One region of the Clostridium fungisolvens genome, then DNA from elsewhere that is predicted to be linked to it. Evidence: predicted binding sites of a transcription regulator. Region 1 holds the regulator's gene; the other holds the start of a gene.
The links. Region 1 encodes Rex, which represses fermentation and respiration genes when NADH is low (regulators of the CRP and FNR family bind a similar motif). Its sites were predicted from a motif close to ATTGTTAANNNNTTAACAAT; they were not measured.

Region 1 (6,503 bases):
AAAAAATGATGAGGATGAAGAGAAAGAACAATTAGCTACAACTAGTACCAAAGAATTCATACTGCTTGCTATTGCAACAAGTATTGACGCATTAGCAGTTGGAATAGGCTTTGCTTTTCTAAAGGTTAATATACTTGAAGCAGTATTAGCAATAGCGTTAACAACCTTTGTAGTTTGTTTTGTAGCTGTATTCATAGGAAAGAAATTTGGAGAACTACTAAAATCCAAAGCAGAATTGCTTGGAGGAGTTATATTGGTAGTAATAGGGACTAGCATATTGCTTGAACATTTACATATATACTAAAAATATTTTATAGTATAAAAAAGATTGATAGGTTCTTAACAGAATTTAAGCAGTTATATTTTTAACATTATAATTAATGGACGTATTTGAAGTTATTAATCTATATATAATAGAAGCAGCTGAAGCTAAAGTTAGATCAGCTGCTTTTAGTTTTATTGAGCAGATGCACCTGTTGTAGGGGCAACATAAACTCTTTGAGCTAATTCGTCATCTAACATATAAAGAGCGGCAGGATTTGATTCTGCTCTTCTAAGTTTTTTAATTATCTTATTAAAATTATCTTCTTCTTCTACTTGTTCATCTATAAACCATTTTAATAGGGATATAGTAGAATGTTCTTTTTCTTCATTTGCTATATCTGCAAGATTATATATTCTTCTTGTAACTTCTTGCTCATGCTCATAGCCTTTTTCGAAAACATCAATCATATTTTCGAATTTTATTTGTGGTTTATGTATGGCCTCAAGGGTTACATCACCATTTTTTTGATAAACATAATCATAAAACTTCATAGCATGAAAAAGTTCTTCTTGAGCCTGAACTCTAAAGAAATTTGCAAAACCATCTAAATCCTCTGATTGAGCAAAGGCAGCCATTGCTAGATAAGTATAAGATGAATAAAACTCATAATTTATTTGTTCGTTTAAAGCCTCAATTAATCTTTCGCTTAACATTTTTTATCCTCCTTTTAAATATGTTTATATATTAGGTTATTTATATTAGTTGTTGTTATTATAAATTTATATGGTAAAACAATCAATATTTAACATGAAATATTGTCGGATAATAAATATCATTTGTTGAATAAATAATAATATTCAGATAAATTACTGGCATAAAGTATTAATAGAACTTTATATAAAAACAATTTCATATTAAAACAATTTTATGACTAAGATATAGATAAGTTTAAGTTAAATGTGGTAATATATATAAGGAATAGAGTAGTATAGTGGATTTTATTACTCTTCATCTATCTAAAATTTTTTAATTTGTGGGTAAATTAAAAGTAAAACAATAGGATTTATTGGCCTGACAGATGAACAAAGTTCAGAAAAACAGGTGTATAAAAAATATACGGCTAAGTTTTTTAGCGATCTTATAGAATTTAATAACTTATTTGTTAATTTAAGAAGAGGTGACATAAATGGAAAAAAAGAAAAATATATCTATGGCTGTCATAAAGAGACTACCAAAATATCATAGATATCTATTAGAATTATTAAAAAATGATGTTGATAGAATTTCATCTAAAGAATTAAGCGAGAAGATAGGATTTACAGCATCACAGATAAGACAAGATTTAAACTGCTTTGGTGATTTTGGTCAACAAGGCTATGGTTATAATGTAAGAGATTTATATAATCAAATAATTGCTATTCTTGGTCTTCAGAGAGATTATAATACTATAATTATAGGTGCTGGTAACATAGGTCAAGCGCTTGCAAACTACACTCAATTTGAAAAACTAGGATTCAATCTTCTTGGGATGTTTGATGCAAATCCAAGATTAACAGGCATTAGAATAAAAGACGTAGAGATAAAAGATATAGACGTTATCAAAGATTTTCTAAAAGAAAACCACGTTGATATAGCAATATTATGTGTTCCAGACAACAATGCTCAAAAGGTTTGTGATGAACTGGTGGAGAATGGAGTAAAGGGTATTTGGAACTTTGCACCTATAGATTTAGTAGCTCCTAAAGACGTTATTGTAGAAAATGTTCACTTAAGTGAAAGTTTACTAACACTGGCATATTTAATAAATGAATCCCAAAATTAAATAATAAATACAAATACTAGTTTAAAAATTGTTAAAAAAGACACAAAATATATTGCAAATATATTCTTAAACAAGTATAATCATAATTGAAGTTTACGAGCTTCAATTATTTTTTGATTTTGTTTGTTATAATATTAACAAACGTCGAAAAAATTTAACAAATTTAGTAAGCTTTTTATTGTAATATAAGATTATGCAAATAAAACTTATATGCTTTGTTAAGAATATAACTACTTTAAGGAGGCCAAAACAATGGAATTAAAAAATGTTATCCTTGAAAAAGAAGGAAATATTGCTATTGTGACAATAAACAGACCAAAGGCTTTAAACGCACTTAACTCAGAGACATTAAAGGACATAGACACAGTTGTATCAGAACTTGAAAAAGACAAAGAAGTTTATGCTGTTATATTAACAGGAGCTGGTGAAAAATCATTTGTAGCTGGTGCTGATATATCTGAAATGAAGGACTTAAATGAAGAGCAAGGTAGAGAATTCGGAGCTTTAGGAAATAAAGTTTTCAGAAGGTTAGAAGTGCTGGACAAACCAGTTATTGCAGCAATTTCAGGTTTTGCATTAGGCGGTGGCTGTGAATTAGCCATGGCATGTGATATAAGAATAGCTTCTGTAAAAGCAAAATTCGCTCAACCAGAGAGTGGACTTGGAATAACTCCAGGATTTGGTGGAACACAAAGACTTCCTAGAATAGTTGGACTTGGTAAAGCAAAAGAATTAATATATACTGGAGACATAATTAATGCAGAAGAAGCATTAAGAATAGGTTTAGTTAATAAAGTTGTAGCTCTAGAAGATTTAATGACTGAAGCTAAAGCTCTTGCTAATAAGATAGCTAAAAATGCTCCAATCGCAGTTAAGTTATGTAAAGATGCTATAGACAGAGGAATGCAAGTAAGCATTGATGAAGCTATAGTTATAGAAGCAGAAGATTTTGGTAAGTGTTTTGCTACTGAAGATCAAACTGAAGGTATGACTGCATTTGTTGAAAGAAGAGAAAAGAACTTCAAAAACCAATAATTAAATTTATGACTTTTTGAAAATTTCTTTAATTCATATTTAAATTTAAAAATATTAGTAAATACTAGACGGAGCAAGTAAAATTGCTCCGTGAAAAATGAACATATATAAAAGAGTAATTAATAGTTGCTCTATACTTAAATAAATAGCAGGAGGGAATAAATAAATGGATTTCCAATTAACAAGAGAACAAGAATTAGTAAGACAAATGGTTAGAGATTTTGCTCAAAATGAAGTTAAGCCAATAGCAGGTGAGATTGACGAGACTGAAGAATTCCCAATGGAAAATGCAAAGAAAATGGCTGCACTAGGTATGTTAGGAATTCCTTTCGATAAGAAATATGAAGGTGCTGGCGGAGATGTTTTATCATACATCCTTACAGTTGAAGAATTATCAAAAGTTTGTGGTACTCACGGTGTTATAGTATCAGCTCATACATCACTTTGTGGATCAGTAGTTAACGAATTTGGTAATGAAGCTCAAAAACAAAAGTACCTACCAGATCTTGCTAGTGGAAGAAAATTAGGTGCATTCGGATTAACTGAGCCAGGTGCTGGAACAGATGCTGCTGGACAACAAACAGTTGCAGTTTTAGATGGAGATAACTACATCCTTAACGGATCTAAGATATTCATAACAAATGGTGGAGTTGCTGAAACTTTCATAATATTTGCTATGACTGACAAGAGCAAGGGAACAAAAGGAATATCAGCTTTCATAGTTGAAAAATCATTCCCAGGATTCTCAATAGGTAAAGTTGAAAACAAGATGGGTATCAGAGCTTCATCAACAACTGAACTTGTAATGCAAAACTGTATCGTTCCAAAGGAAAACTTACTTGGTCAAGAAGGTAAGGGATTTGGTATAGCTATGAAGACTCTTGATGGAGGAAGAATAGGTATAGCTGCTCAAGCACTAGGACTTGCTGGTGGAGCATTAGAAGAAGCTAAAAACTACATGATGGAAAGAAAGCAATTCGGAAGACCACTTGCTGCATTCCAAGGTTTACAATGGTATATAGCTGAAATGGATGTTAAGGTTGAAGCTGCTAGATACTTAGTATATAGAGCTGCATGGCTTAAGCAAAATAAACTTCCTTACACAGTAGATGCTGCTAGAGCTAAACTATTTGCTGCTGAAGTAGCTATGGAAGTAACTACTAAGGCTGTTCAAATATTCGGTGGATACGGATATACTAAGGAATACCCAGTTGAAAGATTAATGAGAGATGCTAAGATAACTGAACTATACGAAGGAACTTCAGAAGTTCAAAAGATGGTTATATCAGCAAACATTTTAAAATAGTTTTAGGGAGGACAGAAAAAGATGAAAATAGTAGTTTGTTTAAAGCAAGTACCAGATACTACAGCTGTTAGAATAGATCCAAAGACTGGAACTCTTATAAGAGAAGGTGTTCCTTCAATAATAAACCCAGAAGATAAGCATGCTTTAGAAGCAGCTTTAAGAATAAAAGAAGAAAAAGGTGCTCATATAACTATAGTAAGTATGGGACCTCCACAAGCACAAACAGCTTTAAGAGAAGCATTATGTATGGGTGCTGATGAAGCTATATTAATAACTGACAGAGCATTTGCTGGAGCTGATACTCTTGCAACTTCAAACACTATAGCAGGAGCTATAAGAAAATTAGAATACGATATAATATTTGCTGGAAGACAGGCTATCGATGGAGATACTGCACAAGTTGGACCAGAAATAGCAGAGCATTTAAATATACCTCAAGTAACTTATGTTCAAGGTGTTACTGTTGAAGAAGACGGTCTTTTAGTTAATAGAGCATTAGAAGATGGTTATGAATTAATAAAGGTTCAAACACCAGTGCTTTTAACAGCAATTAAAGAATTAAACGAACCAAGATATATGAATGTAGGTTTAATCTTCGAAACTGCTGGTAAAGAAATTCAAATATGGTCAGCAGACGATATAGATGTAGATAAGAGTTTATTAGGACTAAAAGGTTCTCCAACAAAGGTTAAGAAATCAATGACTAAAGAAACTAAGGGAGCTGGAGAATTAGTTGAATTACCAGCAAACGAAGCAGCAGAGTACGTATTAAGAAAATTGATCGAAAAACACTACATCTAAGATTTGGGAGGTAAAATATTATGAATATAGCAGATTATAAAGGCGTATGGGTATTCGCTGAACAAAGAAACGGCGAACTTCAAAAAGTTTCATTAGAACTTTTAGGAGAAGGAAGAACAATTGCTGATAAGCTAGGAGTTAAGCTAACAGCTTTATTAATAGGAAACAACGTTAAAGGATTAGCTGAAAAGCTAGGAGCTCACGGAGCTGATGAAGTTTTAGTTGTAGAAAATGAATTATTAGAAAACTATACAACTGACGGATACACTAAGGTTATCTGTGACCTTGCTGCAGAAAGAAAGCCAGAAATACTATTCATAGGAGCAACATTTATAGGAAGAGATTTAGGTCCTAGAGTTGCAGCTAGACTTACAACTGGTTTAACAGCTGACTGTACATCACTTGATATAGATGCAGAAGGAAAATTCCTTCTTGCTACAAGACCAGCATTCGGTGGTAACTTAATGGCTACAATCGCTTGTACTGATCACAGACCACAAATGGCTACTGTAAGACCAGGTGTATTCTCAAAGATAGACACTGAAAACAAAGCAGTAGTTGAAGAAGTTAAGATTAGCTTAACTGATGCTGATGTTAGAACTAAAGTTGTTAAAGTAGTTAAAGAAGCTAAGGATATAGTTGATATAAGTGAAGCAAATATCATCGTTTCAGGTGGTAGAGGAGTTGGAAACAAAGAAAACTTCGCACTTCTAAAAGAATTAGCTGATGCTTTAGGTGGAACAGTTGCTGGTTCAAGAGCTGCTACTGAAGCTGGATGGCTTGAAGCTGCTTACCAAGTAGGTCAAACTGGTAAGACTGTTAAACCAACAATATATATAGCTTGTGGTATATCAGGAGCTATCCAACATACTGCTGGTATGCAAGATTCTGATATGATCATAGCAATCAATAAGGATGCTACTGCACCTATCATGAAGATGGCTGACTATGCTATAGTTGGAGACTTAAACAAAGTTATTCCAGAACTTATTGCTAAAGCTAAGGCTAGAAAAGAAGAAGCATAAAATTATTCAATTAGTTAAACATAATTCTTGAATATAATTATAAGTCCTACCTAAAAAGGTAGGACTAAATATATAAATCTTAGGAGGTATACCCATGGAAAAGATATTTGTTCTTGGTGCTGGTACAATGGGAGCTGGTATAGTTCAAGCTTTCGCTCAAAAAGGATATGAAGTTATAGTTAGAGATATAAAGGAAGAATTTGTTGATAAAGGAATAACTGGAATCAGCAATGGTTTAAGCAAATTAGT
Region 2 (6,503 bases), 280 kb from region 1:
GACTTATGTGCTTAATATCATCGCCAGAAGGAATTAAACATGTAACTAGCGTTCATCCTGATGTAGATGTTTATGTTGCTGCCATAGATGAAAAGTTAAATGAACATGGTTATATAGTTCCAGGACTTGGAGATGCTGGAGATAGATTGTTTGGTACTAAGTAAGAGGGCGTTTTTGCCCTTTTTACTAATTTGGGGTGGAGTATAATGGATAGAAGAGATAAACATAATTATTATTTGGATATTGCAGAAACTGTTCTGGAAAGAGGAACTTGTTTAAGAAGAAATTATGGGTCTATAATAGTAAAGAATGATGAAATAATTTCTACTGGATATACTGGAGCACCAAGAGGGAGAACTAATTGTATTGATTTAAAAAAATGCAGAAGAGAAGAACTTAATGTGCCAAGAGGTACCCATTATGAACTTTGTAGAAGTGTTCATAGTGAAGCAAATGCAATAATAAGTGCTTCTAGAAAAGATATGATTGGTGCTACATTATATTTAGTAGGTAAAGATGCAAATACAGGTGAATTTGTAAAAGATGCTAATTCATGTGCAATGTGTAAAAGGCTAATTATAAATGCAGGGATTGAGATGGTTGTTATAAGGGATACTAAAAATGAATTTAGGATTGTTTATGTAGATGAGTGGATAAACAATGATGATTCTCTTAGTGCACAAACAGGATATTAAAATTTTTGCTTTCAATATACAAAGAGTTAAAAGGTACATAATTATAATATGTAGGTATAGGGAATTTATATCGGCATAAATTAGTTTTGGATAATTAAAACAATGACAATTTCAGTGTATTAAAAATGTTCAAATTTTCAGTGTTTGATTTAGGAGGAATAAATTTGAATACTATAAAGATTATGACTATATTTGGAACAAGACCTGAAGCAATTAAGATGGCTCCATTAGTTAAAGAATTGGAGAAGAATAGCAATATAGTTTCTAAGGTGTGTGTAACGGCTCAACATAGAGAAATGCTTGATCAAGTACTTGAACTTTTCGATATAGTGCCAGATTATGATTTAAATATAATGAAGACTAAGCAGACTTTAACAGGTATAACTAATAGGGTATTAGAAGGTCTTGAAGAGGTGTTTGAGGCTGAAAAACCAGATATGATACTAGTACATGGAGATACAACAACAACTTTTGCTGGTGGGCTTGCTGCGTTTTATAAGCAAATTAAAGTTGGGCATGTTGAAGCGGGTCTTAGAACTTTTGACAAGTACTTTCCGTTTCCTGAAGAGATGAATAGAAAGTTGACAGGGGCTATAGCAGATTTGCATTTTGCTCCTACTAAGGGCTCAAAAAACAATCTTCTTAGAGAAGGAATAAATGAAGAAGATATATATGTAACAGGTAATACTGTAATTGATGCTATGAAGCATACAGTTGAAAGTAATTATGTTTTTGAACATGAAGAGCTTAACTATATAGATTTTGAAAATAAGAAAGTAATAATGATTACTGCTCATAGAAGAGAAAACTGGGGCGAAGGAATTGAAAATATTTGTGATGCATTAAATCAGATAGTTGCAGAAAATAAAGATGTAGAACTTGTATATTTAGTTCATTTAAATCCAGTTGTTAAGGATGTTGTTTTTAGTAAACTTGAAGGGAAAGAAAGAATCCACCTTCTTCCTCCTCTAGATACAAAGCAAACTCACAATCTAATCAATAAGAGCTTTATGGTGATGACGGATTCAGGTGGACTTCAAGAAGAAGCTCCTCATCTAGGAAAACCGGTGCTAGTTCTTAGAGATGTAACTGAAAGGCCAGAAGCTGTTGAAGCTGGTACAGTAAAGCTAGTTGGTACTGATGTAGATGCAATAGTAAGAGAAGCCAGTGCTTTGATAAATGATGATGAAGCATATAATGAGATGAGTAGATCAATAAACCCATATGGTGATGGAAAAGCATCTCAAAGAATAGTTAAGGCTATATTAAAGTATTTTAATGTAACTTCAGAAAAAGTGGAAGAATTTTAAACTTGTTATTTTTTTAACTGGAAGTAGTGATTTTACTGCTTCCTTTTTAATTTTATGTTTAATATATTCAAAGGCAATATTTTTGCTACATAATTATACTTATATATAGGGAAAAATATGAAACAAAGTATATAAATATTTTTTAGTTCAAAAAGAACATGTTTAAAGTTCTAATATTTTAATTAATATTAATATTGATAAGTAGTAGATTAGCTTATGTTGCCTAAAGATATAAGTAAATGAAATATTTACTTTGTGTTAAATTGCCAATTGATAGAATGATTAGTAAAAATAATAACTACATTTTAGATTGTGTTTTTTTTAACAATAACTATTGATAAATATATGAAAAATAGTTATAATAAATAAAGAAGTTAAATATTGATAAAAAATTGTCTAATAATAAATAAACCTAGGAGGTAATTTTCATGAGAGAAGTTGTTATTGCAAGTGCAGTTAGAACTGCGGTTGGTTCATTTGGTGGAGCACTAAAGGACGTTCCAGCTGTAGATTTAGGAGCAACAGTTATAAAAGAAGCATTAAATAGAGCTGGAGTAGATGGAGCTTTAGTTGATGAAGTTATAATGGGTAATGTTATTCAAGCTGGACTTGGTCAAAACGTTGCAAGACAAGCGGTTATAAAGGCAGGTCTTCCAGTAGAAGTTTCAGCTATGACAATAAATAAGGTATGTGGATCAGGTTTAAGAGCAGTTAGTTTAGCAGCTCAAATGATTAAAGCTGGAGATGCTGATGTAGTTATCGCTGGTGGTATGGAAAGTATGTCTCAAGCTCCATATTTACTTAAGACTGCAAGATTTGGTCAAAGAATGGGCGATGGTAAAATGGTCGATTCTATGATTAATGATGCATTAACTGATGCTTTCAACAACTATCACATGGGTATTACTGCTGAAAATATAGCAGAACAATGGAATCTTACTAGAGAAGAACAAGATGCTTTTGCAGCTGCATCACAACAAAAAGCTGAAAAGGCTGTAAAAGAAGGAAGATTTAAAGATGAAATAGTTCCAGTTGTAATTCCTCAAAGAAAAGGAGAGCCAAAAGTATTCGATACTGATGAGTTCCCAAGATTCGGAACAACTGCTGAATCATTAGGTAAACTTAAGCCTGCATTTAAGAAGGACGGAACAGTAACTGCAGGTAATGCTTCAGGTATAAATGATGGAGCTGCAGCGTTTGTTGTAATGAGTGCAGAAAAAGCTGCAGAATTAGGAATCAAACCATTAGCTAAGATAGTATCTTACGGATCAAAAGGTCTTGATCCAACAATAATGGGATATGGTCCATTCCATGCTACTAAGAAAGCATTAGAGATTGCTAACTTAACAGTAGAAGATTTAGATCTAATAGAAGCTAACGAAGCTTTTGCTTCACAAAGTTTAGCTGTTGCTAAAGACTTAAACTTTGATATGAGCAAAGTTAATGTAAATGGTGGCGCTATAGCATTAGGACACCCAGTTGGAGCTTCAGGTGCAAGAATACTTGTTTCATTACTTCACGAAATGGAAAAAAGAGAAGCTAAAAAAGGTTTAGCTACTCTATGCATCGGTGGGGGATTAGGAACAGCTTTAATAGTAGAAAGAGTATAGTGAAAACAGCCCTTTATAGGGCTGTTTTTTACTGTAAAGGAAATTATAAAATTCTCAAGGTATCTAAACCTAGATATTTCAATGATTTTATAAGTTTTTTATGGCTATACAGTAAGAAAATAAAACTTATTCGCCTGTAAGTTTCCTCATATACATTCGGAAAGGCAGACGCGTTAAAAAAGCTCACTTAAAAAGGTCGCTTCAGCGACTTTTTTATTCTAAAAAATTACAATATTTCTATGGGGGTTAGTTTATTTTGTTTTTGTATTTTAAATATTAGTATTTTTATTAAAATAAGTTCTTCATATTATGAATAAATAGAATAAAAATATATAGAATAATTATGAGTTGAAATATATTTAAAAAGCTAAGTTACATAACTTACAAAGTAAAAGAATCCTTTTAGTATGGAAAAGTAATTTATTCAAGAGTGAATTTAAGTAAAAATAGTGTAAATAGCTTAGCTGAGATGATTTAATCAATTTAAGAAACTCATTTAAGAAATTATAAAGATTAAATTGCAAGAAAAATTATGCAAAAATTCAATGAATTTTAGAGCTTTTATTATGCATAATAGGGAACAATCCAGTAAATAAAGCATGTTACAAGTGATTTTAGTGATGAATGGTTCAATAGAGCAAAAAAAATTTTGAATAATTATAATAATGTTTATTCAATTGTGTTAAAAGATTTTAATATTAATATTCGGAAAAGTTTAATATAATTCAAAAAAGATATAAAAAACAATGCTTTGCAAAAAACTTTATGTAATAAAGTGTATTAAATGTGGTTTTGAAAATGTTATCACAGTCTATATTGTAGAAAAAAATATATTTCTAAATATTCGGAAAAATGATTGATTAAATAATATATATTGCGTAAAAAAAGAAAAACTAAATTTCCAAGAGATATAGGACGTATTAATGAATTACTAAGAGATAATTTCACTTATTTAGCTTAAATAAGCTATTTAAGAACGAAATCAAAACTTTAAAGTAAGGACATACAGTAATATAATAATTTCGTGCTTGAGATTATAGGAGAATAATATGAATCAATCATTAACCAAATTTATTTTCGGAGTTTTTAAATTTAACTTACTTGTAGGGTTAAGTGTAGCACTTATTCTTACGAAATTTTATAATAAGAATCTAGCATTTGCATTTCTTACAGGTATTATGATTTCGTCGATAACTTTTGTTATTAAAGGTTATACTATACATACTCTGTTGAATTTTTCAAAAGCTAAAAGAGTGGTAGCCGCTTATATAGGATACATATTCCAATTTATAATCATTATTGCACTAGCTTTTTTATTTATTAATGATTATACTCGTTTACTAACCTATATACTGGGTACATTTGCTCAGTTTTTAGGTATTATTTTATATTGGTTTATAAATAGGAAAGGAAGTGATTAGGTTGGAAGGATTAGATCCTATTGTAATTTACAAGTTGCCAATAGGGGGACTTACATTCAATATAACTTTAGATTTGGTTATTGAATGGATTGTTATAGTTATTCTTGCTGCAATATGTATAATAGCTACAAGAAATCTTAAAAAAGTTCCAGATAAGAAGCAGACTGTAGCTGAAATGCTTTATGAGTTTGCAACTAGTACTGTAGTAGACAATATGGGTGAAAACTTTAAAAGTTTTGTACCATATATAGGAACTTTAGCAATTTATCTTTTAACGTTAAATTTAGTAGGACTATTGGGTCTACAGCCACCAACAGTAAATTTTAGTACAGTTGTTTCATTTTCACTTATGACTTTTATTTTAATTCATGTAACTGGAATTAAGAGATTAGGACTAGGTCATTATATAGGTGGATATGCTAAGCCATTTTGGCCGATGGTACCTCTAAATATTTTAGAAAGAGCTATTTTACCAGTTTCATTAAGTCTGAGACTTTTTGGTAATATTTTAGCTGCAACTGTTCTAGTTGACTTAATTTATCAAGCATTGCACAACTTTGGTTGGCTTGCTCAAATAGGTATTCCAGTGATTTTTCACGGATACTTTGACTTATTCGATGGGTTTATACAAATGGTCATTTTTGTAATGTTGACCATGATAAACATAAAAATGGTTGTTGAACATTAAAAACACACTAAAGGAGGATTTTTTAAATGGAGTATATTAAGTATTTAGGAGCAGGTATTGCTGCGTTAGCAGGTATTGGAGCAGGAGTTGGTATTGGTATAGCTACAGGTAAGGCTGTAGAAGGTATATCAAGACAACCTGAATTAAGCGGTAAGATAACAACTACATTATTAATTGGTGCTGCATTCGCAGAAACTACAGCTATTTATGGACTATTAGTATCTATATTATTAATATTTGTTGCAAAATAATTTTTTAAATTTGTATTAAGGCAAACAATTATTATTTGAATTCTTAATATAATTATAATTAGTTTTGCTCCGAAGGGAGGCTAAGATGTAGATGTTGGAGATAGACTGGTTACATGTCTTGGCGGCGTTAATTAATCTTTTGATTCTATATGCTTTTATGAGACACTTTTTCTTTGGAAAGATTGGAAAGGTAATAGAAGACAGACAAAACGATATACAATCAAAACTTGATAGTGCCGATGAAGACACAGAAAAAGCTAGAACTTTATTATTAGAGAATGAAAGAATTTTAAGATCTGCTAAGGATGAAGCAAAGAAACTTACTGAATCCCAAAAGCATAAAGCAGATAAAGTATATGAAGAAATTGTGGATCAAGCAAAAACTGAAGCTCAAACTATATTAGATAGAGCTACTGTAGAAATAAAAAGAGAAAAAGAGAAAGCAGAGCAAGAAATCAGAGATCAAGTTGTTGATCTAGCAGTACTTATTTCAACTAAAGCTCTAGAAGAAAGTATTGATGAAGATAA

Region 2: a site for Rex is predicted at 2,315-2,334, ahead of bsdtw1_RS16910 (acetyl-CoA C-acetyltransferase). Genes of this name have one in related genera too.

The regions. Positions count from the first base shown of each region.
Region 1 covers NZ_BLZR01000001.1:4,118,125-4,124,627, reverse strand. Annotated here, with positions in the region: gene bsdtw1_RS18250 (manganese efflux pump MntP) at 1-304, shown strand, start outside; gene bsdtw1_RS18245 (ferritin) at 457-978, opposite strand; gene bsdtw1_RS18240 (redox-sensing transcriptional repressor Rex) at 1,452-2,087, shown strand; gene bsdtw1_RS18235 (short-chain-enoyl-CoA hydratase) at 2,340-3,122, shown strand; gene bsdtw1_RS18230 (acyl-CoA dehydrogenase) at 3,289-4,428, shown strand; gene bsdtw1_RS18225 (electron transfer flavoprotein subunit beta/FixA family protein) at 4,450-5,229, shown strand; gene bsdtw1_RS18220 (electron transfer flavoprotein subunit alpha/FixB family protein) at 5,250-6,254, shown strand; gene bsdtw1_RS18215 (3-hydroxybutyryl-CoA dehydrogenase) at 6,349-6,503, shown strand, end outside.
Region 2 covers NZ_BLZR01000001.1:3,834,418-3,840,920, reverse strand. Annotated here, with positions in the region: gene upp (uracil phosphoribosyltransferase) at 1-164, shown strand, start outside; gene bsdtw1_RS16920 (deaminase) at 207-695, shown strand; gene wecB (non-hydrolyzing UDP-N-acetylglucosamine 2-epimerase) at 860-2,005, shown strand; gene bsdtw1_RS16910 (acetyl-CoA C-acetyltransferase) at 2,434-3,615, shown strand; gene bsdtw1_RS16905 (hypothetical protein) at 4,665-5,036, shown strand; gene bsdtw1_RS16900 (F0F1 ATP synthase subunit A) at 5,038-5,724, shown strand; gene atpE (ATP synthase F0 subunit C) at 5,751-5,975, shown strand; gene bsdtw1_RS16890 (F0F1 ATP synthase subunit B) at 6,070-6,503, shown strand, end outside.